DNA from 4 places in the Streptomyces sp. NPDC018263 genome. Region 4 is predicted to be linked to each of the others. Evidence: riboswitches for the same ligand, from Rfam matches in the RefSeq annotation. Region 4 holds a riboswitch; each other region holds the start of a gene.

Region 1 (7,168 bases), on a different contig from region 4:
ACGGCCTCGCCCGGCTCGCCGGATCGGGGCGGGTGCACATGCCCGAACTGGAGCTGCTCCCCGCCTCCTACGACCTGCCCGGCGCCCGCCTCCTCGACCTCGTCCAGGTCATGGACCGCATCCGCGCCGAGTGCCCCTGGTCCTCCCGGCAGACCCACGAGGGCCTGGCCAAGTACGGCATCGAGGAGGCGTACGAACTGGTCGAGGCCATCGAGGCGGGCGACCGGGACGAGCTGCGGGAGGAGCTGGGCGATGTGCTGCTCCAGGTCGTCTTCCACTCCCGCATCGCCGAGGAGGACGCGGAGGCACCCTTCTCCATCGACGACGTCGCCGGGGGCATCGTCGCCAAGCTGATCCACCGTCACCCGCACGTCTTCGGCGAGGAGGAGGCCGAGACCCCGGAGGACGTCAAGGCGCACTGGCTGCGCACCAAGGCCGAGGAGAAGCGGCGCAGCTCCGTCACCGAGGGCGTCCCCCTCGGCCAGCCCGGCCTCGCCCTCGCCGCCAAGCTGGCCTCCCGCGTCCGCACCGCCGGCCTGGACGTGCCGCTGCCCCAGGGCGACGGCATCGGATACGAACTGCTGGACCTGGCCGCCCGCGCCGAACAGGCGGGCGTCGACCCGGAAGCGGCCCTGAGAGCGGCAGCCCGCGTCTACCGGGACGCGATACGCACCGCCGAGGGCGTGCCCGCCCCGGACGCCGAGATCGACAAGGACGACGACACCGAGTAGCCCGGCCGGGCCGGCCCACACCGGCGGGGGCTCCCCACCAGCACAGAGCCGGCCGCGAGCAGACCAGGAGAAAGGAGCCGACCCGTCTCCACCCCGGCCCGCCGGATACCGTCGGGGAGTGACCCAGCCGCACCAGCCCACCCCCGACGACCCCACCCCCAGAGCCCCCGCCGAGGGTTCCGCCGAGGCCCCCGCCCAGGGGCCCGCCCCGGACCTCTTCACCTGGGAGTTCGCCGCCGACCCCTACCCCGCCTACGCCTGGCTCCGGGAGCACGCTCCCGTGCGCTGGACCAGGCTGCCCAGCGGAGTGGACGCGTGGCTGGTCACGCGGTACGCCGATGCCAAGCAGGCCCTGGCCGACCAGCGGCTCAGCAAGAACCCGGCGCACCACGCCGAGACCGCGCAGGCCAAGGGCAAGACCGGTATCCCCGGTGAGCGCAAGGCCGACCTGATGACCCACCTGCTGAACATCGACCCGCCGGACCACACCCGGCTGCGCCGGCTGGTCAGCAAGGCGTTCACCCCGCGCCGGGTCGCCGAGTTCGCGGGCCGGGTGCAGGAGCTGACGGACGACCTCATCGACCGGTTCGCCGAGAAGGGCTCGGCCGACCTCATCCACGAGTTCGCCTTCCCGCTCCCCATCTACGCCATCTGCGACCTGCTCGGCGTCCCGCGCGAGGACCAGGACGACTTCCGGGACTGGGCGGGCATGATGATCCGGCACGGCGGCGGGCCCAGGGGCGGGGTGGCGCGTTCGGTGAAGAAGATGCGGGGCTATCTCGCGGACCTCATCCACCGCAAGCGCCAGGCACTCCCCGCCGAGCCCGCGCCCGGCGAGGACCTCATCTCGGCGCTCATCCGGGCCTCCGACCACGGCGAGCACCTCACCGAGAACGAGGCCGCCGCCATGGCCTTCATCCTCCTGTTCGCCGGCTTCGAGACCACCGTCAACCTCATCGGCAACGGCACCTACGCGCTGCTCACCCACCCCGAGGAGCGCCGCAGGCTGGAGCTCTCGCTGGCGGCGGGGGAGACCGGCCTGCTCCAGACCGGGGTGGAGGAACTGCTGCGCTACGACGGGCCGGTGGAGCTGGCGACCTGGCGTTATGCCACCGAGCCGCTCACCATCGGCGGCCAGGACATCGCGGCCGGGGACCCGGTGCTGGTGGTCCTCGCCGCGGCGGACCGCGACCCGGAGCGGTTCGCCGACCCGGACCTGCTGGACCTCGGCCGCCGCGACAACCAGCACCTGGGGTACGGACACGGCATCCACTACTGCGTGGGCGCCCCGCTCGCCCGGCTGGAGGGCCAGACCGCGCTGGCCACCCTGCTCACCCGGCTGCCGGACCTCGCCCTGGCGGCCGATCCGGCCGAACTCCGCTGGCGCGGCGGGCTGATCATGCGTGGACTGCGGACACTGCCGGTGGAGTTCACACCGGTCGGTCCCCGTCGTGAAGGCGCACATGACGGGCGTTCAACTATGTGATCTTCACGTGATCTCTGCGGCATGAACTTGTGACAAGTGTTCGTCTGACGCTACGTTCACCCATCAGTGTGGCGCCGAGCACCACTTGCCACGCCGAAACGCTGTCGCACGAAAGGCAACCGCATGCTCTCCGGGAACGGTAGGCACCGTCGCCCCCGCCAGGCTCCGGCGCTCCTCGTCGCGGCGGGCGTGACCACGTCCGCCATCGCGATCCCGCTCCTCGGGGCGGCGAGCGCCAACGCGGCCGACGGCACCACCTGGGACAAGGTCGCCGAGTGCGAGAGCGGTGGCTCCTGGAGCGCCGACACCGGCAACGGTTACTACGGCGGCCTCCAGATATCCCAGGACGACTGGGACAAGTACGGCGGCACGCAGTACGCGGCCAGCGCCGACCAGGCCAGCCGTTCGCAGCAGATCTCGGTGGCCGAGAAGATCCTGGCCGACCAGGGCACCACCCACTGGGCCACCTGCGCCCTGCTCGCCGGACTCACCTCGAACTCCGGCTCGGTGGACGTCGACACGGGCGTGAGCGAGTCCCCCTCCGCCGGCCAGGGCGGCTCGGACAAGGACGCCGGCAAGTCGAGCGAGGCTCCCGACGCGGGTGCTTCGTCCGATGGTTCCGACTCGTCCGGACTGGGCAATTCCTCCCCGCCGTCCGACTTGTCCGACTCCTCCGCCAAGGAGACCGGCAAGCCGTCCCCGAGCGCCGGCGAGAAGGACGCCTCCGTCGACGCCGGGAAGGACGCCGGCGCCTCCCGCTCCGACGCGTCCGCGCCCCCGGCCGCCGACCCCGGCTACAAGGACGGCGGTTCGCCCTCCAGTGCCCCCGCGGCGGAGGACGACGAGTCCTGGGAGGACGGCGGCTCCTGGAGCCTCGTCGACACCGGCGACCTCGGCGGCGGCCGTCACCGGGGCGGCAACGCCGACGAGAGCGTGACGGAGGGTCAGCACACGGCCGGCACGGGCCGCCACGCCACCGCCTCTCCGGGCACCTACACCGTCCGCGCCGGTGACACGCTCGGGTCCATCGCCGACTCTCTGGACGTGGACGGCGGCTGGGAGGCCCTGTACTCCGCGAACAAGCAGGCCATCGGCGCGAACCCGAACCATGTCGACCCGGGTCAGACCCTCGAAGTGCCGGGCGAATAGGGCGAACAGACGGCGCACAGCGGCATTTGACGCCCCGCTATATTCTTATATGTCCTATTTGGCGAAAGTGTGGGATGACTCTCAGAAGACCTGATCGTCTTTGAATTTCGCCGCGCGGCATGTCTACGGTCGGGACCGCTCGTCACCACGAGCACCCGTGGCCGCAACGCCGAATCCTGCCAGCGGCCGTCGGGGACAACCGTCGCGTCAAGCGCCGTAGGCAGGAGCGGGGGACCCAAGGTAGGTGCCCGAACCGGTGACTGACACCGGGACGGGCTTGGGGTGGAGCCACGCCTTCCGGAAGTACCGGGGAGGGGTGGCCGGGCAACTCAACCGGCCCGAACCCGACAGCTCACCTCGCAGGCGTCGGTGAGGGGATCGATCCATGCTGTTCTCCAGCAAGGGCAAGCACCGTCGCCCGTCCAAGACCGTCCGTGTCCTCGCGCTCGCCGGTGTCGCCGGCGCGGCCGTCGCGGGCCCGGTGATGGCGTCGGGCAGCGCCTCCGCCGCCACCGGTTCCGAGTGGGACGCCGTCGCCCAGTGCGAGTCGGGCGGCAACTGGTCCATCAACACCGGCAACGGTTACTACGGCGGGCTCCAGTTCTCCGCCTCCACCTGGGCCGCGTACGGCGGCACGCAGTACGCCTCCACCGCCGACAAGGCGAGCAAGGAGCAGCAGATCACCGTCGCCGAGAAGGTGCTCTCCGCCCAGGGCAAGGGCGCCTGGCCGGTCTGCGGCACGGGTCTGTCCAGCACGCCGTACAGCGGTTCCGCCGCTCCGGCGAGCCCGGCTCCCTCCACGGACACCACGTCGGAGGACAAGGCCGCGGCCGACACCTCCGAGCGCACCGCCGACGACCAGGCCGCCTCCCGCTCCACCGAGCGTCCGGACGCGAGCAAGACCGTCACCACGCCGACCGGCGGCAAGGTCAAGAAGGGCGACGGCGAGTACAAGGTCGTCAAGGGCGACACGCTCAGCTCCATCGCCGCCAAGCACAAGGTCCAGGGCGGCTGGAAGAAGCTGTTCGACCTGAACAAGGACATCGTCGAGAAGGCCGACTTCATCTTCCCCGGCCAGATGCTCCACCTGAAGTAACCGCGACCCGCTCGGCGGCCCGGCCCCCGAACCGTCCGGCCTCCGAGCTTCCGGTCCCCTGACGGACCCCCCGCCCCGGTGCGCGTTCCCCCCGCGCGCCGGGGCGGTGCGCGTTCCCCGACCGGCCCGCCTCCCCGCCCGCAGCCTTTGCCCAGAACCCTTTGTTCCGGGCGGGAACAATGGGTACGGTCTCCCTGTCCCACCCCGTCCACGAGGCGGTCGGTCGACGGCCGACGCCCCTGGGACGGTTAGGCTCTAGACGCAAGGCGTGCCACCCGCGCACGCCCCGCACCCATCGCGTCACATCCATGAAGGAGATGCTCGTGCCGTCCATCGACGTCGTCGTAGCTCGGGAAATCCTGGACTCCCGAGGCAACCCCACGGTCGAGGTCGAGGTCGGCCTCGACGACGGCAGCACGGGTCGTGCCGCCGTCCCGTCCGGCGCCTCCACCGGTGCCTTCGAGGCCATCGAGCTGCGTGACGGTGACCCGAACCGCTACCAGGGCAAGGGTGTCGAGAAGGCCGTCCTCGCCGTCATCGAGCAGATCGGCCCGGAGCTGGTCGGCTACGACGCCACCGAGCAGCGCCTGATCGACCAGGCCATGTTCGACCTGGACGCCACCGACAACAAGGGCTCGCTCGGCGCCAACGCCATCCTCGGCGTCTCCCTCGCCGTCGCCCACGCCGCCTCCGAGGCCAGCGACCTGCCGCTCTTCCGCTACCTGGGCGGCCCCAACGCGCACCTGCTCCCGGTGCCGATGATGAACATCCTGAACGGCGGCTCGCACGCCGACTCCAACGTGGACATCCAGGAGTTCATGATCGCCCCGATCGGCGCGGAGTCCTTCTCCGAGGCCGTCCGCTGGGGCGCCGAGGTCTACCACACTCTCAAGAAGGTCCTGAAGAACAAGGGCCTCGCCACCGGTCTCGGCGACGAGGGCGGCTTCGCGCCGAACCTCGGCTCCAACCGTGAGGCCCTCGACCTCATCCTGGAGGCCATCAAGGAGGCCGGCTACACCCCCGGCGAGCAGATCGCCCTCGCGCTCGACGTCGCCGCGTCCGAGTTCTACAAGGACGGCAAGTACCTCTTCGAGGGCAAGGAGCGCTCCGCCGCCGAGATGACGGAGTACTACGAGGAGCTGGTGGCGGCCTACCCGCTGGTCTCCATCGAGGACCCGCTGTTCGAGGACGACTGGGCGGGCTGGAAGGTCCTCACCGACCGCATCGGCGACAAGGTGCAGATCGTCGGCGACGACCTGTTCGTCACCAACCCCGAGCGCCTCGCCCGCGGCATCGAGGAGGGCGTCGCCAACGCCCTGCTGGTCAAGGTCAACCAGATCGGCTCGCTGACCGAGACCCTGGACGCCGTCGAGATGGCCCAGCGCAACGGCTACAAGTGCATGATGTCCCACCGCTCCGGCGAGACCGAGGACGTCACCATCGCCGACCTGGCCGTCGCCACCAACTGCGGCCAGATCAAGACCGGTGCCCCGGCCCGCTCCGAGCGCGTCGCCAAGTACAACCAGCTCCTGCGCATCGAGGAGATCCTCGACGACGCCGCGGTATACGCCGGGCGCAGCGCCTTCCCGCGCTTCAAGGGCTGAGACCCCGGCGGGTCGGCGCGAGCCGGCCCCGCCCGTCGTACGTACGTCCCCGGACCCGGTCCCGTACCGTGTCCGGGGACGTACGCGCGTGTGAGCCCAGCACGCGCGCGGCACCACAGGCACAGCACAAGACGCACAGGCACAGTGGAGGCGGAGAGCCAGATGGCCGCGAGGGACCGGGACCGTTTCTCCACCACGACCAGGCTGCGGCTGCTCGGTGAGCAGACGGCGGCCCGCGTCTACCGCTCCCAGACCAAACGGCAGGCCCGCCGCTCCCGCCTCACCGGCCGCGCCGCCCTGCTGGCCCTGGTGCTGTGCTCGATGATCGTGGCGCTCGCCTACCCGATGCGGCAGTACGTCTCCCAGCGCGCCGAGATTGCGGACCTGAGGAACCGCCAGGAGCAGGCCCGTGCCCGGGTGGAGCAGCTCAGGGACGTCAAGGCCCGCTGGCAGGACGACGCCTACGCCGAACAGCAGATCCGGCGCAGGCTGCACTATGTGATGCCCGGCGAGACCGGGTACGTCGTGATCGACCCGGGCGCCGCCAAGCAGTCCCGCACCGACCGGGGCGCCGCCCACCGGCCCTGGTACGCCAACGTCTGGGACGGCGTCGACAAGTCCGACGCCTCCGACCAGTGACCGGCACCCGCCGGTGACCGAAGACAAGCCACTTACGGAAGCAGTCATGGAAACGCCCCCGCCCCACACCCCGCGCACCGAGCCCACCGAGGCGGACATCGCCGCCTTCGAGCTCCAGCTCGGCCGCCCGCCGCGCGGCCTGCGGGCCATCGCCCACCGCTGCCCCTGCGGCCAGCCGGACGTCGTGGAGACGGCGCCCCGGCTGCCCGACGGCACGCCCTTCCCGACGACGTACTACCTGACGTGCCCCCGCGCCGCCTCGGCCATCGGCACGCTGGAGGCCAACGGCGTCATGAAGGAGATGACCGAGCGGCTGCAGACCGACCCGGAGCTGGCCGCGGCCTACCGGGCGGCGCACGAGGACTACATCCGGCGCCGGGACGAGATCGAGGTGCTGGCGGGCTTCCCCAGCGCGGGCGGCATGCCCGACCGGGTGAAGTGCCTGCACGTCCTGGTCGCCCAC
Region 2 (7,168 bases), on a different contig from region 4:
CCCCGGCCTGCGCACGGACCTCGCGGTCACCCGCGGCGCCCCGCGCCTGGGCCCCGGCTACGTCTCCTCGCTGCCCGGCCTCTACTTCACCGGCCTGCCCGCGGCAGCTTCGTACGGCCCGGTGATGCGCTTCGTGTGCGGTACGGAATTCGCCTCCCCGAGGCTGGCGAAACACCTGGCGGCGGCCCATGGCGCGCGGAGCTGAGCGACGCGTCAACTCCGGTACCGGGGTGGTGAGTCGGGAGGACCGGTGATCCGTATTCTCTGGTCATGGCCGCACCCTCCCCTCGCTCCCGTCCCTCGCTCATCGCCACCGACCTGGACGGGACGCTGCTGCGCGGCGACGACACGGTCTCCGCCAGGTCGCTCGCCGCGCTCGCGGCGGCGGCACGCGCCGGTGCCCGGCACCTGGTGGTGACGGGCCGCCCGGCGCCCCGCGTACGCCCCCTGCTGGCCGCGCTCGGCGGCACGGGGCTCGCGGTGTGCGCGCAGGGCGCCCAGGTGTACGACGCCGCCACCGGCACCCTGCTGTGGTCGGTCCGGCTGGACCGGGAGCTGGCCGAGACCGCGCTCGGCAAGATCGAGGCCGAGGTCGGCCAGGTGCATGCGGCCGCCGACCAGGACGGTGTGGACGGGCTCACCCTGATCGAGGCCGGCTACCGCATGCCGCACCCGACCCTGCCGGCCGTACGGGTGGAGCGGCGCGAGCAGCTCTGGCGGGCGCCGATCAGCAAGGTGCTGCTGCGCCACGACCGGCTGTCCGACGACGAACTGGCGGCCACCGCCCGCTCGGTCGTCGGCTCGCTGGCCACGGTCACCATGTCGGGACCCGGCACGGTGGAACTCCAGCCCTGCGGCATCACCAAGGCGACCGGGCTGGCGCTGGCCGCCGAGCACCTGGGCCTCGGCCGCGCGGACACGGTGGCCTTCGGGGACATGCCGAACGACATCCCGATGTTCCAGTGGGCGGCCCACGGCGTCGCCATGGCCGGCGCCCACCCGGAACTGAGGGCGGTGGCCGACGAGGTGACCCTCTCCAACGAGGACGACGGGGTGGCCGTCGTCCTGGAGCGCCTGTTCCCCCGCTGACGCCGACGGCCCCCGCCGCACGCGCGAGGCGTGCGACGGGGGCGTGGTTCGGCGGCTGTACCGGCTTAGTACGGGCCGTTGACGTTGTCGATCGAGCCGTAGCGGTGGTACGCGTAGTTGCAGGCGGCGGTGATGTTGGCGACCGGGTTGTACGGGTCGAAGGACGTGCCGGCGACGTGGTACGTGCGGAAGGTCGGGTCGATCACCTGGAGCAGGCCCTTGGACGGGGTGCCGTTGATGGCGTTGATGTCCCAGTTGTTGATGGCCAGCGGGTTGCCCGAGGACTCGCGCATCACGTTGCGGTGGATGCCGTTGTAGGTGCCCGGGATGCCCTTCTCGGCCATGATCGCCAGGGACTGGCGGATCCAGCCGTCGAGGTTGTTCGGGTACACGGCGGAGGCGGCGGCGGGCTTGGCGGCCGGGGCGGCGGAGGCGCTGGTGGCGCCGATGAGGGGGAGCGCGAACATCGCGGCACCGGTACCGGCGACGGCGAGCGTGCGGACGAGGCGCTTGGTGCGGGCACGGCGCGGCTGAGCAGCAGCAGACATGTCGGTGTTTCCTCTCCGTCGCCTGCGAGGTGAGCTGTCGGGTTCGGGCGGGGAGGTGCCCGGCCGCGTCGTCCCCGGTGCCCGTCGGACACCGGGGACGATTTCGGCTTCACCCCGAGCCGTCCCGGCGCGACATGGGTCGCACCGGTCCGGCGGCTTACCTGGGTCCCCCGCTCCTGCCGTACGAATGAGTTCGTGAGTGGGTGTGCCAGGCGCGGCAGGATTCGGCGTTCGCCTGACAGGGCGGGAACGTATGCGACCGCACATGTCCGGAACAAGTAGTGGATTCACCCAAAGCGCTAGTTGACCTTGGTCTGTCCCAAATGGCCTACTTGATCCTTTGCGTCCGCCAATCCTCAACTTCCGTACCGCGCACGGTAAGAAGGGGGTGAGAGGGGGGCTTTGGGGGGTAGGCGCGTCAGGGCGGTCCGCGTGAGCCAACTCACGGAATCGCAAAATACGCAAAATCAGACATGGGGGATTATGTGCATTTGAGCCGTCTGTGGGTATTAGGGAGTGTCGGTCCCCCGCAGACGGAACCTCTCGGACCCTCCCGCTCGTTGGCCCGGTGTGACCCCCGTGGTGTCGGATCGCCCGACCGAATCCCCCTGCACCGGCCGTTGTCCACCCATTCGGTACATGACGGACGAAATCCGATACCTCACGAGCTGGACCGGTGGGTGCGATCGGTGATCGAAAGAGGACCGGATACGCTGCCTTGACTGATGGCAGCGACCTATCGACAAGCCGTGAAGTCGCCAGCAGACACCAGCAGACAGGAGAACCTCGTGACCGTCGTCGGGCCGTTCGGGCTGAGCGTGCGGGACCAGGCACTGGAAGCCGATGTCCAGGCCGGACTGGCGGCTGTCGAGGCGGGCCTGCTAGAGGCCACCAAGAGCGACGTCCCCTTCATCACCGGGTCCGCCCAGCACCTGGTGCGGGCCGGCGGCAAGCGGTTCCGTCCGCTGCTCGTGCTGCTGGCCGCCCAGTTCGGCGACCGGCACGCCCCGCGCATCGTGCCCTCGGCCGTCGTCGTGGAGCTGACCCACCTGGCCACGCTCTACCACGACGACGTCATGGACGAGGCGGCCGTGCGGCGCGGCGTGGACAGCGCCAACACCCGCTGGGGCAACTCGGTCGCGGTGCTCACCGGCGATTTCCTCTTCGCCCGCGCCACGCAGATACTCGCCGATCTCGGCCCCGAGGCCGTCCGGGTGCAGGCCCTCGCCTTCGAGCGTCTCGTCACCGGCCAGATAATGGAGACCGCGGGTCCCCAGGACGGCCGCGACCCGGTCGAGCACTACCTCGACGTGCTCTCCGGCAAGACGGGCTCGCTGGTCGCCGTGTCCTGCCGGTTCGGTGCCATGATGTCCGGCGCCGAGGAGAGCGTGGTCGACGTGCTCACCCAGTACGGCGAGCGGCTCGGCGTCGCCTTCCAGCTCGCCGACGACGTGCTGGACATCGCCTCCGACTCCGACGAGTCCGGCAAGACCCCCGGCACCGACCTGCGCGAGGGCGTGCCCACGCTGCCCGTGCTCCGGCTGCGCGAGCGTGCCGCCCGGCTCGGCGAGCCCGCCGACCTCGCGCTGTGCGAGCTGCTGGACTCCGACCTCAGTGACGACGCCCGGCTCGACGAGGCGCTCACCGCGCTGCGCGCCCACCCCGCGCTGGAGCAGGCCCGCCGCGACGCGGTCCGGTACGCGGAGGAGGCCCGCGCGGCCCTCGCCCCGCTGAAGGACTGCACCGCCAAGTCCGCCCTGATCGAACTGTGCGACGCCGTGGTGCACCGGGCGGGCTAGCGCGCACGGGCGCTCGTACGACCCCTACGGGTCGGTGCGGGCGCCCGGTCCGTACGTCATACCGCAGGTGTACGCCGAGTTGGCTCCGTGGGCTGACGCCTGAGGACTGCGGAATTGGTGTGATGGGAACCAGGGAAACCACCACTCCTCACCGATCCGGGTGAGAATGGCGGCTCAGGTGGACCCCATAGAGCGCAGCCGCCGCCGACGACGGAGGTAAGGCAGACATGGCACCGTACGAATCCGACCACGCGACCGGCACCGGCCCCGACGCGGACCCGCGTACCGGACGCCGCAAGGCCGCCCGGTACGTCGTGCCCGTCGCGGTGGTGAGTGTCGCGGCCGCCACCATCGGGCTGGTCCCGGCGCTCGCCGCCTCCGGCGACCCGGACCTGCCGAAGATCACCGCGCAGCAGCTCGTCGAGAAGATCGCCAAGTCGGACGTCCAGCGGATGTCCGGCACCGTCAAGGTCAGCACCGACCTCGGCCTGCCCGACCTCGGCAGCCTCCAGGGCACCATGGGCTCCGGCCAGGGCGACTCCTCCGCCGACCCGCGCACCAAGCTCACCGAGCTGGCCTCCGGCACCCACACCCTGCGCGTGGCCGCCGACGGCCCCGAGAAGCAGAAGGTCTCGCTGCTGGAGCGGGACGCCGAGTACAGCCTCATCCACAACGACAAGGACGTGTGGGGCTACGACAGCGCGAGCAACGAGGTCTTCCACACCACGGCCCAGCACACCGGCGACAAGCGCGAGCACCGGCCGAGCGCCACGCCCGACGACTTCGCCGAGGAGGCGCTGAAGTCGGTCGACTCCACCACCTCGGTCACCGTCGACGGCACCGCCCGTATCGCCGGCCGCGACGCCTACCAGCTCGTGATCAAGCCCAAGCAGTCCGGCTCCACCGTCCGTGACGTCACCATCGGCGTCGACGCCAAGACCGGCCTGCCGCTGAAGTTCACCCTCACCCCGAAGAGCGGCGGCGCCCCCGTCCTCGACGCGGGCTTCACCAAGGTCTCCTTCGCCGCCCCGCCCGCCTCCACCTTCGACTTCCGCCCGCCCAAGGGCGCGAAGGTGACCGAGGAGAAGCCGGGCAAGGACGGCAGGCGGGAGCACGCCCCCGACTTCGGCGGGCAGTTCGCGCCGGGCGACCTGAGCGGCGCCGACACCATCGGCGAGGGCTGGACCACCATCGCCACGTTCGACACCGGCGCCAAGGGGGACAAGACCTCCCAGCAGGGTGGCGGCGCGATGGACGGCTTCCTCGGCTCGCTCGGCGACCAGGTCTCCGGCGACTTCGGCAAGGGCACCGTCTTCTCCACCCGCCTGGTCAACGCCCTGATCACCGACGACGGCAAGGTCTACGCGGGCGCGGTCACCAAGGACGCCCTGGTCAAGGCGGCCGACGCGGACAAGTAGCCCGCCCGACACGCGAAGGGACCCGAATGGAGCCACCGTCCGCCACGGGGGAAGAGCCCGCGCCGGTCATCGCCACGCGCGGCCTCACCAAGCGGTACCGGGGCGGACAGCTCGCCGTGGACGGTCTGGACCTGACCGTCCCGGCGGGCAGCGTCTTCGGCTTCCTCGGCCCCAACGGCTCCGGCAAGACCACCACCATCCGCATGCTGATGGGCCTGATCGACCCGACCTCGGGCACCGCGCACGTCCTGGGCCGCTCCATGCCGGGCGCCACCCGCGCCGTACTGCCCGAGGTCGGCGCCCTCATCGAGGGCCCCGCGCTCTACGGCTTCCTCTCCGGCCGCGACAACCTGCTGCGCTACGACGCCGCCGACCCGGCCGCCGACCCCCGCACCCGGCGCGCCCGCACCGCCGCCGCGCTGGAGCGGGTGGGGCTCGCCGCGGCCGGGGGCAAGAAGGCAAGGGCGTACTCGCTCGGCATGAAGCAGCGCCTCGGCCTGGCCGCCGCCCTGCTCCGGCCGCGCCGCCTGCTCGTGCTGGACGAGCCCACCAACGGGCTCGATCCGCAGGGCATGCGCGAGATCCGCGGCCTGATCCGGGAACTGGCCGCCGACGGCACCACCGTCTTCCTCTCCTCCCACCTCCTCGACGAGATCGAGCAGGTCTGCACCCACGCGGCGGTGATGACCCGCGGCCGGCTCGTCATCCAGGGCGCGGTGGCCGACCTGTCCGCCGGGGCGCGCGGCCGGCTCGCCGTGACCACGCCGGACCCGGCCGACGCGGCCCGCGTGCTCAAGGAACAGGGCGTCACCGACCTCACCGTGACCGGCCAGGCGGTCACCGGGGAACCGCCCGACCGCGACCTCGCCGAGGTGAACGCCGCCCTGGTCGCGGCGGGCGTGCGGGTACGGGGGTTCACCCTGGAACGGGCCTCGCTGGAGGACGCGTTCGTGGCTTTGACCGGAGAGGGCTTCGATGTCGCGGGCTGAGACCACGTACCCCACCGCGCCCCGGCCCCTGTGGACGTTCGGGCTGCTGCGCAGCGAGCTGGTCACCACCCTGCGCCGCTGGCGCACCCTGGTGCTGCTCGGGGTGCTGGCCGCGGTGCCGGTGCTGATCGGGATCGCGGTACGGGTCGAGACGGGAGGCGGCGGGGACCCGGACCGGGGCGGCGAGGGGCCCGCGTTCATCGCGCAGGTCACCAACAACGGGCTGTTCCTGGTCTTCACCGCGCTCGCGGTGACGCTGCCGTTCTTCCTGCCGATGGCGGTCGGGGTGATCGCCGGGGACGCGGTGGCGGGGGAGGCGGGCGCGGGCACGCTGCGCTATCTGCTGGTCGCCCCGGCGGGCCGCACCAGGCTGCTGCTGACCAAGTACGCGACCGTCCTGGCCTTCTGCCTGCTGGCCACGCTGGTCGTCGCGGTGTCCGCGCTGGCGGTGGGCGCGCTGCTGTTCCCGCTGGGAGAGGTCACCACGATCTCCGGTACCCGGATCGGCTTCGGCGAGGGGCTGCTCCGGGCGCTGCTGATCGCCCTGGCGGTGGCGGCCTCGCTGATCGGGGTGGCGGCGCTCGGACTGTTCGTGTCGACCCTGACCAACAGCGGGATCGCGGCGATGGCGACCACGGTGGGGCTGCTGATCACCGTCCAGATCCTCGACCAGATCCCGCAGCTCCACGCGATCCAGCCGTACCTGTTCTCCCACTACTGGCTGTCCTTCGCCGACCTCCTGCGCGATCCGCTCCTCTGGGACGACCTCCGCCGCAACCTGGTCCTCCAGGGGATCTACGCGGCGGTGTTCGGCACGCTGGCGTGGGCGCGGTTCACGGCGAAGGACATCACGGCCTAGGGCCGGCTCAGGCGCCGGGGAAGCGGGCCGGCGGGGCCTCGCCCGCGAAGAAGGTCTTGGCGCGGGCCAGCGCCTCGGTGTCGTTCCGTACGTCGCCGGGGCCGCTGCCGTTGCCGAGCAGCACCCCGCCGAAGCGCATCCCCAGGTACGCGGCGGAGTTGTTCAGGCTGCCGATCAGGGGCTCCGCGACCGAGGGGTCCCGGTCCGCGAGCGCCGTCACGCCCCACAGGGTCCGGCCGGCCATCGCGTCCCTGAAGCCGACCTCGGGGATGCGCAGCCAGCCCGACCAGTGGTCCAGGTACCGCTTGGTGAGGCTGGACAGCGAGTACCAGTACAGCGGCGAGGCGATCACGATGTCCGTGGCGGCGAGGGTGGCGTCCAGCAGCATCCCGGCAGGGGTGTCGGGGGCGGGGCGTACGTGGTCGCTGTCGTGCCGCAGGTCCTCCGCCTCGGGCAGCGGCAGCCC
Region 3 (7,168 bases), on a different contig from region 4:
CGCGATGTCCACGTCCACCGAGTCCAGCGCGACCACGGCCGTCTCCCCGGTCCCGTACGCCTTGGTCAGCCCCCGGGCCCGCGCCACCGTCCCCCGGCCCGGCACCGCGCCCGGCGCGTCCTGAGCAGCAGATGTGAACAAGATGCACTCCCCAACGCCTCGACAGCCCGACTCCACGACCACGCCCGAGCCTAGTGTGACCCGAACCACACCTGAAACGGTGTTCGGCAATCGGTGGAGCGGCGGATGCGGCAGGGGAGGAATCCGTACGCTCCTAGGCCACCCCCTCCCGCTCCCGGAACCCGTCCGCGTCCCACGTCCCCCACAGGCGGGGGGACAGCCAGGCCGGGGCCTGGGTGCGGAAGTCCGCAGGGGGCAGGGTGCCGGTGCCCTGGGGGAGGGCGCCCAGGAGGGGGGCTCCCGCGACCTCCGGGAGGTCGGTGACGTTGCAGCGGGTGGCGAGGTCGGGGGAGGGGGGCCAGGAGCCGATGACCACGCCGGTCAACTCCAGCTCGCGGCGCTTCAGTTCGCGGGCCGTCAGCTCCGTCGCGTTCAGGGTGCCCAGGCCGGCCGGGGCGACCAGGAGGACCGGGGCGTTCAGCAGGGCCGCCGCGTCGGCGAGGGTGTTGCCCGCGGGGTCGAAGCGGACCAGGAGGCCGCCCGCGCCCTCGATCAGGACCAGGTCGTGGTCGGTGGCGAGCTTGGCGGCGGCTTCCGCCACGTCCTGGGGGTGGACGGGAGGGAGCCCGGAGCGGCGGGCGGCCGTGGCGGGGGCCAACGGGTCGGGGTAGCGGGCCAGTTCGCGGGCCGTGACCGGACCCGCGAGGCGGACCACCTCGTCGGCGTCGCCGCGCTCGTCCGGACCCACGCCCGTCTGCGCGGGCTTCAGGACGGCCACCGAGCGGCCGGCCGCGACAGCGGAGGCCGCCACGGCGGCCGTCACCATCGTCTTGCCGATCTCCGTGCCCGTGCCCGTGATCACCAGTACCGGCATGTCATCCCTCCCGCGCCGCGGCGCACACCGCGCGCGCGATCCGTGCCACGTCCGCGTCGTCCGTGACGTACGGCGGCATCGTGTAGACCAGATCGCGGAAGGGGCGCAGCCACACGCCCTCCCGCACGGCGGCCCGCGTCGCGGCCGCCATGTCCACCTCGTGACCGAGCTGGACCACCCCGATGGCGCCCAGCACGCGCACGTCCCGGACGCCGGGCAGCTCCGCGGCCCCGGCGAGACCCTCCCGCAGGCCGGACTCGATCCGCTTGACCTCGCCCCGCCAGTCCTGCCCGAGCAGCAGTTCCAGCGAGGCACACGCCACGTTGGCGGCCAGCGGGTTGCCCATGAAGGTCGGTCCGTGCGCGAGCACCGGCAACTCGCCGCGCGAGATGCCGTCGGCCACCCGCGCGCTGCACAAGGTCGCCGCCAGCGTGAGGTAACCGCCGGTCAGCGCCTTGCCCACGCACATCACATCGGGCGAGACCGCGGCATGCTCCGCCGCGAACAGCGCGCCCGTACGCCCGAAGCCGGTGGCGATCTCGTCGAACACCAGCAGTACGCCGTGCGCGTCGCACGCCTCGCGCAGCACCCGCAGATACGCGGGGGAGTGGAACCGCATCCCGCCCGCGCCCTGTACCACCGGCTCCACGATCACGGCGGCCAGTTCGTCCGCGTGCCGCTCGATCAGGGACCGCAAGTGCTCCGCGTACGCCTCCTCGTAGCCGGCGGGCGGCGCGTCCGCGAAGACCTGGCGGGGCAGCGCGCCGGACCACAGCCCGTGCATACCGCCCTCCGGATCGCACACCGACATGGGGTGCCAGGTGTCGCCGTGGTACCCGCCGCGCCAGGTCAGCAGGCGCCGCTTGCCGGGGCGGCCGAGCGAACGCCAGTACTGGAGGCACATCTTGACGGCCACCTCGACGGACACCGACCCGGAGTCCGCCAGGAAGACGTGCTCGAGCCCCTCGGGCGACATGTCGACAAGAAGCTTCGCCAGCCGTACGGCGGGCTCGTGGGTGAGCCCGCCGAACATCACATGGCTCATCCGCCCCAACTGCTCGCGCGCGGCCTCGTCCAGCACCGGATGCCGGTAGCCGTGGATCGCCGACCACCAGGACGACATCCCGTCGACCAGCTCCGCGCCGTCCGCCAGCCGCAGCCGGACCCCGCTCGCCGACTCCACGACGAGCGGTTCGCTCCGGCCCGGCATCGGACCGTACGGATGCCACACATGCCGCCGGTCCAGCTCCAGCAGCTCGGCCGTACCCGGGTCACGCATTGGGCGCGAGGTCCGTCCCGGCACCCCGGCGGCGCACGGCGACCAGGTCGGTGCGCGGCTCGGCGGACGCGGGCGCCTCGGCCGCGACCGGGGCCGTACCGCAGACCCCGCCCCCGGCGTGCGGCCCGCACCCGGAAGCCTCCGCGTCCGGCCCGCACCCGCCCGCCGCCGCGTGCGACCCGCAGCCGCCCCCGCCGCCAGCCGCCCGGTGTTCCGGCAGCGTCACCTGGTCCGCGCCCTCCACCTCGAACCCGGCGTCCGCGATCATGTCCAGGTCGGCCTTGCCCGCCTGGCCCTCGCTGGTCAGGTAGTCACCGAGGAAGATCGAGTTGGCCAGATGCAGCGCGAGCGGCTGGAGCGAACGCAGGTGCACCTCACGGCCGCCCGCGATCCGCACTTCCACGTCCGGGCAGACGAAGCGGACCATCGCCAGGACGCGCAGACAGCGCTGCGGGGTGAGGTTCCACTCCTTGGCCAGCGGGGTGCCCTCGAACGGGATCAGGAAGTTCACCGGAACGGAGTCCGGGTCCAGCTCGCGCAGCGCGAACACCACGTCCACCAGGTCCTCGTCGCGCTCACCCATGCCCGCGATCAGACCCGAGCAGGCGGAGAGACCGGCCGCGTGCGCCTTGTGCACCGTGTCCACCCGGTCGGCGTAGGTGTGGGTGGTGGTGATGTCGCCGTAGGTCGACTCGGAGGTGTTGAGGTTGTGGTTGTAGGCGTCGGCGCCCGCCGCCCGCAGCCGCTCCGCCTGGCCGTCGGAGAGCAGGCCCAGGCAGGCACACACCTCGACACCGTCGTTCTGTTCCTTGATGGCCTTGATGGTGTCCGAGACCCGGTCCACGTCCCGGTCGGTGGGACCGCGCCCGGACGCCACCAGGCAGACCCGCTTGGCGCCCCCGGCGAGCCCGGCGGCCGCCGCCTCGGACGCCTGGTCGGGCTTGAGCCAGGTGTACTTGAGGATGCCCGCCGTGGAGCCCAGGCGTTGCGAACAGTAGGAGCAGTCCTCCGGGCACAGGCCCGACTTGAGGTTGACCAGATAGTTGAGTTTCACCCTGCGGCCGAACCAGTGCCGCCGCACCTTGCCGGCCGCGGCCACCACATCGAGCAGGTCGTCGTCGGAGGTGGCGAGCACGGCGAGCGCTTCCTCGCGCGTCGGCGTCTCGCGCCGCAGTCCCTTGTCCACCAGCGTGTTCAGCAGGTCCATGAGGGTTGATCCTGTCCTACCCGACCGCTCCGGGCCAAGGAGACTTCGCACAACGACCCGGGTTCACCGTGTGGGTATTGCCACATCATGGGCGGCTCTCCCCGCCGCTAGTGTCTGTCTGTTGTCTACAAAATCTGGTGTCTGCACAAGCGCCCACCAGAGCAAGCCCCCGGAGGAGCCATGGCGTTCGGCTGGATCGACGAGCAGGCCGAGGCGCGCCGCCGCGCCGGACTCCTGCGGACCCTGCGCCCCCGCCCCGCCGACTCGCCCCTGCTGGACCTGGCGAGCAACGACTACCTGGGCCTGGCCCGCCACCCGGAGGTCACCGAGGGCGCGGCCGGGGCGGCCCGCACCTGGGGCGGCGGCGCCACCGGCTCCCGGCTGGTCACCGGCACCACCGAGCTGCACGCCCGCCTGGAGACCGAACTCGCCGAGTTCTGCGGCTTCGAGGCGGGCCTCGTGCTGTCCTCCGGCTACGCGGCCAACCTCGCCGCCGTCACCGCGCTCGGCCCGCACGGCTCGCTGATCGTCTCCGACGCGGGCAACCACGCCTCCCTCATCGACGGCTGCCGCCTGGCGCGCGGCACCACCCAGGTCGTCGCGCACGCCGAGCCGGAGGCCGTGGCCAAGGTCCTGGCGACCCATCAGGGAGAGGCAGTCGCCGTCTCCGACACGGTGTTCTCCGTCGACGGCGACGCGGCGCCCCTCGGCCCGCTGGCCCGCGCCTGCCGGGAACACGGAGCCGGACTGGTCGTGGACGACGCCCACGGCCTCGGCGTCCTCGGGGAGGGCGGCCGGGGCGCGGTTCACGCCGCGGGGCTCGCCGGCGCGGCCGACGTGGTGGCCACGGCGACGCTGTCCAAGTCGCTGGGCAGCCAGGGCGGGGTGGTGCTGGGCCCGGCGCGGGTGATCGGCCATCTGGTCAACACCGCGCGGACGTTCATCTTCGACACCGGCCTCGCCCCCGCCGCGGCGGGCGCCGCGCTCGCCGCGCTGCGCCTGCTCCGGCGCGAACCGGAGCGCCCGGCCCGCGTCCGCGCGGTCGCCGCCGAACTGCACGCCCGGCTGACCGCCGAGGGCCTCGCGGCGGTACGGCCCGACGCGGCCGTGGTCTCCGTACGGGCGCCGTCCCCCGAGGCCGCCGTGCGCTGGGCCGCGGACTGCCGGGCCGAGGGGTTGTCGGTGGGCTGCTTCCGCCCGCCGTCCGTCCCGGACGGCGTCTCCCGGCTGCGGCTGACCGCGCGCGCGGACCTGTCGGAGGCGGACATCGAACGGGCCGTACGGGTCATCACCGCCGTTCGGCCCTGCTGAGGCCCGGAAAAACCCCGTCAAATACGGTCTCGCGTCGCAGAGTTCACCCCGTTGAGCGACAGATGTCCGCGTATCTGGGGGGTTGGTTCACCGGACCGCTTCCGTGATGGCAGGCTGGCGTGCAGGCACCAGAGCGGGATCATGCCCGACCTCCGCCCCGCGTCGCCGCGCGGCCCGTGGGAGGACGGCGGGCGCACCCGTGGGAAAGGGACGACTTCGCCATGGCAGACCATCTGGAAGCATCCGTCACTCTGCCGAGCGATCCCGCCTCGGTCCGCACGGCCAGGTCCTACGTGGTGGGCACGCTGGCGAGCTGGGGGCTCCCCGCGGACGACGAGGTCACCGACACCGTGCGCCTCATCGTCTCCGAACTGGCCACCAACGCCGTCCAGCACACCCTGGGCCAGTCGCCCACCTTCACCGTGGACGTCGTACTGGCCCGTGACGAGCTGCTGCTCATCGGGGTGACGGACAGCCACCCGAGGATGCCGAAGAGACTTCCGGCCGCCGTCGCCCAGGACAACGGGCGCGGTATGGCCATCATCCGGTGCCTCACCGTCGAGTGCGGCGGCAAGCTGCGCGTCCGCCCGACCCGCGAGGGCGGCAAGACGGTCTTCGTCGAGCTGCCCTGGTGCGTGCCGAGCCAGCCGCGGCCCGCCACGGCCTGCCCGGAGCCCTCTCCGGCCCGCTGAGAGCCCATTGAGGGCCGACTGAGGGCCCCGGTGGGCCCCGGTGGGCGCCGGGAGCGGCCTCGGGGCGCGCGTACGCCCGTTGAGGCCGTCCCCGGCCGTGTCCCGCCGGACCTAGTTGACCCGGCCGTACCAGACGCTCTTGGTCCAGATCTTCTGGAGCCGCACCACGTCCCCGGTCTTCGGCGCGTGCCAGATCTTGCCCTTACCGGCGTAGATGCCGACGTGGTAGACGCTGGAACCCGAGTGGAAGAACACCAGGTCACCGGCCTTGCGGCGGCCCGAGGAGATGTGGTGCGTCTTGTTGTACTGCTGGGCTGCCGTGCGCGGCAGCTTCTTGCCGGCCTTCTTGAACGAGTACAGCGTCAGGCCCGAGCAGTCGAAGCGGCCCGGCCCGGTGGCTCCGTAGCGGTAGGGGGCGCCCTTCTTGGACGCCGCGACCTTCAGTGCCTTCGACGCGGTGGTCGCGGCGGAGGCGTCGGTGGCCAGACCCGGCACCATGATCGAGCCGCCCACGGCGGCCAGGGTGAGGGCCGAGGCGGTGCCGGCCCGAGCCATCAGCGACGGGACACGATTGAGCGCAGTCATGCGCAACCCTTCGTCAGCCGCCTGTGAAGGATGACCTGTCGGATTCGGGCTGGCGAAGTTGCCCGGCCGTGTCACCACGGCTTCACCCCAAGGGCTGCTCGGCACGATCGTCCGCGACTCGCGGACATCCGTCCCGGCGACCCGGCTTGCTCGGGTCCTCCACTCCTGCCGATGCACTTCTGTCGACCGGTCATCCGGGTGGCGGCAGGACTCGGCGTCCGCCCGGATGCGCCCCGCCGTTGTGGCGGGGTCTTGTCGTCAGTCAGGGATCTTGGCCCACTCCTGTCCGAAAATCCCAATGGAACCGGGGGTTTGTGGTGTTACTCACCACTCACCCGTTCGGGTGGACAGGGGTGTGTCCGAGCCGCCGTCAACTCCCCTCCACGGCCCCGGACCTGGGCTTCGGTCGCCGCGCTGCGGCCCGCAGGGGGCTTCGCGCGCAAGTCGGCGGGCCCGGAAACGGGCCCGGAGATACACCGGTCGGCGGTAGCACGTTCGGCCTGTTTCGGCTCGGCGGACGACACGCCGGGCCCCGTCCGGCCGTAGGCGGTGTCCGGGTCAGCCGACACCGTCGGGCGGGAGCGCGACGCGCGCGGTGCGGCGCTCCCCGTCCAGCACCCGCAGGGCGTGTGCCAGCGTGCGCCCGTGCAGCTCCCGTTCGCCCCGTCCGTGCATCAGTGCGAGCGCGTCGCGGAGCGCGGCCGCCGTGCGGACCAGCGCCTGCGCGGCCCTGAGGGCCCGGTACGTGTCCCCGTGCCGGGCCGGGTTGGCCCGGCCCAGCAGGTCGGCCGCCTCCAGGTAACGGTCGATCAGCTCGCCCTCGGCCCGGGTCAGCGCGGGCAGCGGCGGCAGCTCCTCCGGCAGCACGGCCCGCTCACCGGGCGCCGGGCAGGTTCTCGCGGGCGCCCACGATCCCGTCGACCAGGCCGTGTTCCAGGGCGCCGGTGGCGTCCAGCACCCGCTCGCGCTCCAGGTCGGCGTGGACGGTGGCGGCGTCCCGGCCGGTGTGCCGGACGAGCAGCTCCTCCATCAGCTCCCGCGCCCGCACCAGCTCCGCCGCCTTGATCTCCAGGTCGCTGGGCTGCCCCCGCACCGGCTCG
Region 4 (7,168 bases):
GCCACCGCCCCGGCCAGCAGGTCGTCGCCGTCGAGGTGCTGCTCGACGCCCCCCTGGACGCCGAACCGGCCGGTCTCGACGGCGTCGCCACCATCATGGCGCGCGCCTTCTCCGAGGGCACCGACAAGGACTCCGCCGAGGAGTTCGCCGCCGAGCTGGAGCGCGCGGGCGCCACGCTGGACGCGCACGCCGACCACCCCGGCGTCCGGCTCAGCCTGGAGGTGCCCGCCTCCCGCCTGGAGAAGGGCCTCACCCTGCTCGCGGACGCCCTGCGCGCCCCCGCCTTCGCGGAGAGCGAGATCGAGCGCCTGGTCCGCAACCGCCTGGACGAGATCCCGCACGAGCTGGCCAGCCCGGCCCGGCGCGCCGCGAAGGAGCTGTCCAAGGAGCTGTTCCCGGCCTCCGCGCGCATGTCCCGGCCGCGCCAGGGCACCGAGGAGACCGTCGAGAAGATCGACGCGGGCGCCGTCCGCGCCTTCTACGACCGCCATGTGCGCCCCGCCACCGCCACCGCGGTGGTCGTCGGCGACCTCGACGGCATCGACCTCGACGCGCTGCTGGCCGAGACCCTGGGCGCCTGGACCGGCACCCCGGGCCAGGCCCGCCCGGTGCCGCCGGTGACCGCCGACGACACCGGCCGTGTGGTCATCGTGGACCGGCCCGGCGCCGTGCAGACCCAGCTCCTCATCGGCCGGATCGGCTCCGACCGGCACGACCGCGTGTGGCCCGCCCAGGTGCTCGGCACGTACTGCCTCGGCGGCACCCTCACCTCCCGCCTGGACCGCGTCCTGCGCGAGGAGAAGGGCTACACCTACGGCGTGCGCGCCTTCGGCCAGGTGCTGCGCTCCGCCCCGGACGGCACCGGCGCCGCGATGCTCGCCATCAGCGGCTCCGTGGACACCCCGAACACCGGCCCCGCGCTCGCGGACCTGTGGACGGTGCTGCACACGCTGGCGGCCGAGGGCCTGACCGACGCCGAGCGGGACGTGGCCGTGCAGAACCTCGTGGGCGTGGCCCCGCTGAAGTACGAGACGGCCGCCGCCGTCGCCGGCACCCTCGCGGACCAGGTCGAGCAGCACCTCCCCGACGACTTCCAGGCGGAGCTGTACCGCACGCTGGCCGCCACCGGCACCGTGGAGGCCACGGCCGCCGTGGTGAACGCCTTCCCGGCCGACCGTCTGGTCACGGTCCTGGTCGGCGACGCCGCGCAGATCAAGGAGCCCGTCGAGGCGCTCGGCATCGGCGAGGTGAAGGTGGTCTCGGCCGAGTAGGCGGACGCGAGTGGGTCCTGATGGCACACAAGTCGTCAGGGCCCACACGCGTGTTCGGGAGCATCCTCGAACACCGGTCACCAAATGTCCGGATTGGGGCGGAGGTTACCCCCTCTGACGTGTGGGATGCGCTACAAAAGTCCGGACCCGTTTGAAGATCCGCTCCGGTCCCCTTTAGCTTCTTCCGGGCTGTTCGTCAGGCAGTGCGCCGCGCCCGCGGCACCGGACAGCCATCGCCGAGTCCCCCGTAGGGGGAGCCGGGGACCCACCGCAGTCCCTGGGGTGAATCGGGCGCCCGCGCTGATGCGAGGGCGGCCGTAGGAGACCTTCCTGCTCCGAACCCGTCAGCTAACCCGGTAGGCGAGAGGGAAGGAAAGGAACAGCCTGCTCATGGCGTTCATGTGCGCCACCGGGAAGCACCGCAAGCCCGGCCGGGTCAAGCGCACCACCGCTACGGCGGCCGGTGTCGCGGCCCTCACCACCGGTGTCGTCGGCACCCTCTCGGCCTCCCCGGCGCTCGCCGCGGACAACTCCGTCGAGAACACCGGCCTCACCCCCGTCATCGCCGTCAGCGACACCCTCGCCGACGAGATCGCCGCGCAGGCCACCGCCCAGAAAGCGTCCGCCGAGCGCAAGGCCGCCGAGGAGGCCGCCGAGCGCGCCGCCGCCGAGCGGGCCCGCGAGGCCAAGGAGCGCGCCGCCCGCAAGGCCGAGCGCGAGCGCCTCAACTCCTTCGTCATGCCGATCACCGGCTCCTACGTCTCCACCGCCTACCAGTCCTCCAGCTCCCTGTGGTCGTCCGGTTCGCACACCGGCATCGACTTCCACGCCGCCAGCGGCACCGCGGTCCACGCGGCCGGCGCCGGCACCGTGGTCTCCGCCGGCTGGGGCGGCGCGTACGGCAACGAGATCGTGATCAGGATGGCCGACGGGATGTACACCCAGTACGGGCACCTGTCGTCCATCGGCGTCAGCGTGGGCCAGCGGGTCGTCCCCGGCCAGCAGATCGCCCTGTCCGGCGCCACCGGCAACGTCACCGGCCCGCATCTGCACTTCGAGGCCCGTACCGGCCCCGACTACGGGTCCGACGTCGACCCCGTCGCCTACCTCCGCAAGCACGGCGTGAACGTCTGACCCTCCGGTCCCGAAAAGCCCCGGCCCACCCGGCCGGGGCTTTTCGCTGCGCGATTTCCCCCGGGTGCTGTCCAACGGGTGCTGTCCAAAAAATAGCCATGGATTCCGGTAGGCCATCGGAAATCCTCGCGCATTGTCATAGAGTCACGGGACAAGCGCTGTCGCCGGCGTTTCACGGGCATTAAGGCGGAGGTGGGTCATGCGAATTCCGGCGCATTCGGTGTGCACGGCGATCCGGGACGACATCGTCGCCGGGGTCCACGAGCGCGGCGGCCGGCTCACCGAGGAGGTCCTCGCCCGCCGGTACGGCGTCTCGCGTGTCCCCGTCCGCGAGGCGCTGCGCACGCTGGAGGCGGAGGGCTTCGTGGTGACCCGGCGCCACGCGGGCGCCTGCGTGGCCGAGCCCAGCGAGCAGGAGGCCGCCGACCTGCTGGAGATGCGCCTGCTGCTGGAGCCGCTCGGTGCCGCGCGGGCCGCCCAGCGGCGCACCGAGGCCCATCTGAAGGTGCTCCGCGGCCTGGTCAGACTGGGTCAGGAGCGGGCCGGGCTCGGCAACAGCGACGACCTGCGCGCGCTGGACGGCTGGTTCCACGAGACGCTCGCCCAGGCGTGCGGCAGCCACGCGCTGACCTCGGCGCTCACCCAGCTCCGCCGCAAGATCGCCTGGATGTACACGGTGGAAGGCCCGGCCGGGCCACCGGAGACCTGGGCGGAGCACGGCGCGATCGTGGACGCGGTGGCGCGCGGCGACAGCGAGCGGGCGCGGGCGGTCACCGCGCTGCACACCGAGCGCGCGACCCTCGCCCACCGGCTGCGCACCGCCCCGGGCGACCGCGCCCGGCACGCGCAACATGCTGTAAACACAGCGGGACTCCGGAATTAACACGGGCGCTGTATACAAAGAGGGATATTCGCGTGCCGGGCAATTGTGCTGCCCTTTTCCGGCGTGCCGTCAATTGCCGACGGCGCGCAATTCGAGGTGCCTGAACGAACGCGCGGAAACACGGAAGCCGCGCCGCCCGCAAAAGGAGCGACGCGGCTTCCGCCGAGAATGCGGTCAGACCGTCTCGGGCAGCTCGTCCAGGCCCTCGGCGACCAACTTGGCCAGCCGGTCCAGCGCGGCCTCCGCGCCGTCGGCGTCGGAGGCGAGGACGATCTCCTCGCCACCCTGGGCGCCCAGGCCCAGGACGGCCAGCATCGAGCCCGCGTTGACCGGGGTGCCGCCGGACTTGGCGATCGTGACCGGGACGCCTGTGGCCGTGGCGGCTCGGACGAAGATGGAAGCGGGGCGGGCGTGGAGGCCCTCGGCCCAGCCGACGTTGACGCGGCGCTCAGCCATGTGATGCTGCCCTTCAGTCTCTCAGGTTGTCTAGACCAGTTTCCCATACGGCGAAGCGTGCCCGGAGCGGCACTTCACCGCCCCGGAACCTCTCCGTACCGGCCGTCGGACCGCGGCCTCGGCCCGACTTCCGTGTCCCACACACTGCCTCGCGCCGTACGCCCGCGCGAGCCGTACCCTGGGGCCCATGCAGACCCCGGCGGACCGGCAGGACCGGCACGAGTACCCCGCCCACTGGGAGGCGGACGTGGTGCTGCGCGACGGCGGGACCGCGCGCATCCGGCCCATCACCGCCGACGACGCCGACCGTCTCGTCAGCTTCTACGAGCAGGTGTCCGACGAGTCGAAGTACTACCGCTTCTTCGCGCCGTACCCGCGGCTCTCCGCCAAGGACGTGCACCGCTTCACGCACCACGACTTCGTGGACCGGGTGGGGCTCGCCGCCACCGTCGGCGGCGAGTTCATCGCCACCGTACGCTACGACCGCATCGGCGCCGACGGCCTGGCCGCCTCCGCCCCGGCCGACGAGGCCGAGGTCGCCTTCCTGGTGCAGGACGCCCATCAGGGCCGGGGTGTCGCCTCCGCGCTGCTGGAGCACATCGCGGCCGTCGCCCGTGAGCGCGGCATCCGGCGCTTCGCCGCCGAGGTGCTGCCTGCCAACACCAAGATGATCAAGGTGTTCACCGACGCCGGGTACACCCAGAAGCGCAGCTTCGAGGACGGCGTGGTCCGGCTGGAGTTCGGGCTCGAACCCACCGACCGCTCGATGGCCGTGCAGCTCGCGCGGGAGCAGCGGGCCGAGGCCCACTCGGTGCGGCGGCTGCTCGCCCCCGGCTCCGTCGCGGTCATCGGCGTCGGCCGCGCGCCCGGCGGGGTCGGCCGCGGCGTCCTCGGCAACATCCGGGACGCCGGGTACGCGGGCCCGCTGTACGCGGTCAACAACGCCTTCCCGGACGGCTGTCACGAGGTCGACGGGGTGCCCGCGCACCGCTCGGTGAAGGAGATCGAGGGCCCGGTGGACGTGGCCGTGGTCGCCGTACCGGCCGACGCGGTGCCCGCGGTGGTCGCCGAGTGCGGTGAACACGGGGTGCAGGGACTCGTCGTGCTGTCCGCCGGGTACGCCGAGAGCGGGCCCGAGGGGCGGGAGCGGCAGCGGGCGCTGGTCCGGCAGGCGCGGGCCTACGGCATGCGGATCATCGGCCCCAACGCCTTCGGCGTCATCAACACCGCCGAGGACGTACGGCTCAACGCCTCCCTCGCGCCCGAGATGCCCCGGCCGGGCCGCATCGGGATGTTCGCCCAGTCCGGTGCCATCGGCATAGCCCTCCTCTCCCGGCTGCACCGGCGCGGGGGAGGGGTCACCGGGGTCACGGGCGTCTCCACCTTCGTCTCCTCCGGCAACCGCGCGGACGTCTCCGGCAACGACCTCCTCCAGTACTGGTTCGACGACCCCGACACCGATGTCGTCCTCATGTACCTGGAGTCCATCGGCAACCCCCGCAAGTTCACCCGGCTCGCCCGGCGCACCGCCGCCGCCAAGCCGCTCGTCGTGGTGCAGGGCGCGGGCTCCGCCCCGCAGGGGCACGCCGTACGGGCCACCCGGCTTCCGCACGCCACCGTGTCCGCGCTGCTGCGGCAGGCCGGGGTGATCCGGGTCGACACCATCACCGAACTGGTCGACGCGGGGCTGCTGCTGGCCCGCCAGCCGCTGCCCGCCGGGCCGCGCGTCACCATCCTCGGCAACTCCGAGTCCCTCGGCGTCCTCACCTACGACCGCTGCCTGGCGGAGGGGCTGCGGCCGTCCCGCCCGCTGGACCTGACCACCGGCGCGACCGCCGCCGACTTCCACCGGGCGCTCGCCCACGCCCTCGCGGACGACACCTGCGACGCCGTCGTGGTCACCGCCATCCCCGCGATCGGGGAGGGCTCGCCGGACGACGCCGAGCTGGCGGAGGCGCTGCGCTCGGCGGCAGCCGCGGTGCCGGGCAAGCCGGTGCTGGTCGTGCACGTCGAGCTGGGCGGGCTCGCCGAGGCGCTGTCCGCCGCCACCAGCACCGCCCCGCGGGCGGGCGCGCCCGTGCTGCCTCCCGTGCCGGTGCCGGACGGCGCCGCCGAGGAGGACGGCCCCCGGCTGATCCCGGCCTACCCCGCCGCCGAACGCGCCGTGCGCGCGCTGGCCGAGGCCGTCCGGTACGGGCAGTGGCGCCGCGAGGCCGCCGACCCCGGCAAGGTGCCGGAGTACGACGACATCGACGAGCGCAAGGCCGCCGAGATCATCGCCGGGCTGCTGGAACGCGGCGAGGGGTTCGCCGTCGGCCCCGAGGACACCCGCGAGCTGCTCGCCACCTACGGCATCCACGTCCGGCCCGCCCTGCCCGCGCCCACCCCGGACGCCGCCGCGTCCGCCGCCCGCTGCCTCGGCTACCCGGTCGCCCTCAAGGCCACCGCGCCCCATCTGCGGCACCGCGCCGACCTCGGCGGGGTCCGGCTCGACCTCGCCGACGAGGAGCAACTACGCCGCGCGTACGCTGAGTTGACTGAGCTGTTCGGCCCGCCGGAGCAACTGCGCCCGGTGGTGCAGGCCATGGCGCCCAGGGGCGTGGACACCGTCGTACGGGCCGTCATCGACCCGGCGGCCGGCGCGGTGCTGTCGTTCGGGCTGGCCGGAGCCGCCTCCCAGCTCCTGGACGACATGGCACACCGCCTGGTCCCCGTCACCGACCGCGACGCCACCTCCCTCATCCGCTCCATCCGCACCGCCCCCCTCCTCTTCGGCTGGCGCGGCTCCACCCCCGTCGACACCCCCGCCCTGGAAGAACTGCTCCTCCGCGTCTCCCGCCTGGTCGACGACCACCCCGAGGTGGTCGCCATCACCCTCGAACCCGTCGTCGTCGCCCAGCACGGCATCACGGTCCTCGACGCCACCATCCGCCTGGCCCCGCCCCCGGCCCGCAACGACCTGGGCCCCCGCACGCTGCCGGCGTACTGAGCGGATACCGCCGCGGGAACAAAGCGGGAACAAAGGGGGAACCAAGGGGGTCGGGATACGGCCGGGGCCCGTGCGCGGGTCGTCCCGACTGGCCCGGAGTGCACCTGGCCACGGATTAGGATGGACGCCATGGCCAAGACCAGTACGACGACCCAGGGGCTTCGCGCGGCGATCGAGCGCAGCGGCTACTACCCGGCCCTCGTGGCCGAGGCGGTGGAGGCCGCTGTCGGCGGCGAGGCCGTCCGGTCGTACCTGGTCCACCAGGAGACCACGTTCGACCAGAACGAGGTCCGCCGCCATGTCACCGTCCTCGTCCTGACCGCCAACCGCTTCATCGTCAGCCACACCGACGAGCAGGCCGCCGACGGCACCTCCCCGACGCCGTACGCCACCACCTCCACCGAGTCCGTGAAGATCGGCCGGATCTCCTCCGTC

Evidence for each region. Region 4 has a riboswitch for cyclic di-AMP ahead of ACZ3HQ_RS14965 (M23 family metallopeptidase). Riboswitches for the same ligand answer to the same signal wherever they lie in the genome.
Region 1: it holds a riboswitch for cyclic di-AMP, as region 4 does, so the genes downstream of both, ACZ3HQ_RS17725 (transglycosylase family protein) here and ACZ3HQ_RS14965 (M23 family metallopeptidase) in region 4, are expected to answer to the same signal.
Region 2: it holds a riboswitch for cyclic di-AMP, as region 4 does, so the genes downstream of both, ACZ3HQ_RS04610 (transglycosylase SLT domain-containing protein) here and ACZ3HQ_RS14965 (M23 family metallopeptidase) in region 4, are expected to answer to the same signal.
Region 3: it holds a riboswitch for cyclic di-AMP, as region 4 does, so the genes downstream of both, ACZ3HQ_RS27515 (C40 family peptidase) here and ACZ3HQ_RS14965 (M23 family metallopeptidase) in region 4, are expected to answer to the same signal.

The regions. Positions count from the first base shown of each region.
Region 1 covers NZ_JBVHFA010000005.1:463,327-470,494, forward strand. The annotation lists gene ACZ3HQ_RS17710 (nucleoside triphosphate pyrophosphohydrolase) at 1-731, shown strand, start outside; gene ACZ3HQ_RS17715 (cytochrome P450 family protein) at 850-2,217, shown strand; gene ACZ3HQ_RS17720 (transglycosylase family protein) at 2,341-3,366, shown strand; cyclic di-AMP (ydaO/yuaA leader) riboswitch at 3,569-3,747, shown strand; gene ACZ3HQ_RS17725 (transglycosylase family protein) at 3,752-4,462, shown strand; gene eno (phosphopyruvate hydratase) at 4,786-6,066, shown strand; gene ACZ3HQ_RS17735 (FtsB family cell division protein) at 6,229-6,705, shown strand; gene ACZ3HQ_RS17740 (DUF501 domain-containing protein) at 6,752-7,168, shown strand, end outside.
Region 2 covers NZ_JBVHFA010000001.1:971,353-978,520, reverse strand. The annotation lists gene ACZ3HQ_RS04620 (FAD-dependent oxidoreductase) at 1-205, shown strand, start outside; gene ACZ3HQ_RS04615 (HAD family hydrolase) at 271-1,089, shown strand; gene ACZ3HQ_RS04610 (transglycosylase SLT domain-containing protein) at 1,155-1,637, opposite strand; cyclic di-AMP (ydaO/yuaA leader) riboswitch at 1,642-1,841, opposite strand; gene ACZ3HQ_RS04605 (polyprenyl synthetase family protein) at 2,426-3,436, shown strand; gene ACZ3HQ_RS04600 (LolA family protein) at 3,664-4,854, shown strand; gene ACZ3HQ_RS04595 (ABC transporter ATP-binding protein) at 4,881-5,843, shown strand; gene ACZ3HQ_RS04590 (ABC transporter permease) at 5,830-6,702, shown strand; gene ACZ3HQ_RS04585 (flavodoxin family protein) at 6,710-7,168, opposite strand, start outside.
Region 3 covers NZ_JBVHFA010000010.1:101,510-108,677, forward strand. The annotation lists gene ACZ3HQ_RS27485 (ABC transporter ATP-binding protein) at 1-141, opposite strand, end outside; gene bioD (dethiobiotin synthase) at 275-994, opposite strand; gene ACZ3HQ_RS27495 (adenosylmethionine--8-amino-7-oxononanoate transaminase) at 996-2,273, opposite strand; gene bioB (biotin synthase BioB) at 2,266-3,480, opposite strand; gene ACZ3HQ_RS27505 (8-amino-7-oxononanoate synthase) at 3,661-4,791, shown strand; gene ACZ3HQ_RS27510 (ATP-binding protein) at 5,013-5,483, shown strand; gene ACZ3HQ_RS27515 (C40 family peptidase) at 5,595-6,068, opposite strand; cyclic di-AMP (ydaO/yuaA leader) riboswitch at 6,072-6,254, opposite strand; gene ACZ3HQ_RS27520 (hypothetical protein) at 6,627-6,935, opposite strand; gene ACZ3HQ_RS27525 (ATP-dependent Clp protease proteolytic subunit) at 6,943-7,168, opposite strand, start outside.
Region 4 covers NZ_JBVHFA010000004.1:566,545-573,712, reverse strand. The annotation lists gene ACZ3HQ_RS14970 (M16 family metallopeptidase) at 1-1,271, shown strand, start outside; cyclic di-AMP (ydaO/yuaA leader) riboswitch at 1,496-1,649, shown strand; gene ACZ3HQ_RS14965 (M23 family metallopeptidase) at 1,662-2,405, shown strand; gene ACZ3HQ_RS14960 (GntR family transcriptional regulator) at 2,605-3,288, shown strand; gene ACZ3HQ_RS14955 (HPr family phosphocarrier protein) at 3,463-3,744, opposite strand; gene ACZ3HQ_RS14950 (bifunctional acetate--CoA ligase family protein/GNAT family N-acetyltransferase) at 3,932-6,733, shown strand; gene ACZ3HQ_RS14945 (DUF5998 family protein) at 6,863-7,168, shown strand, end outside.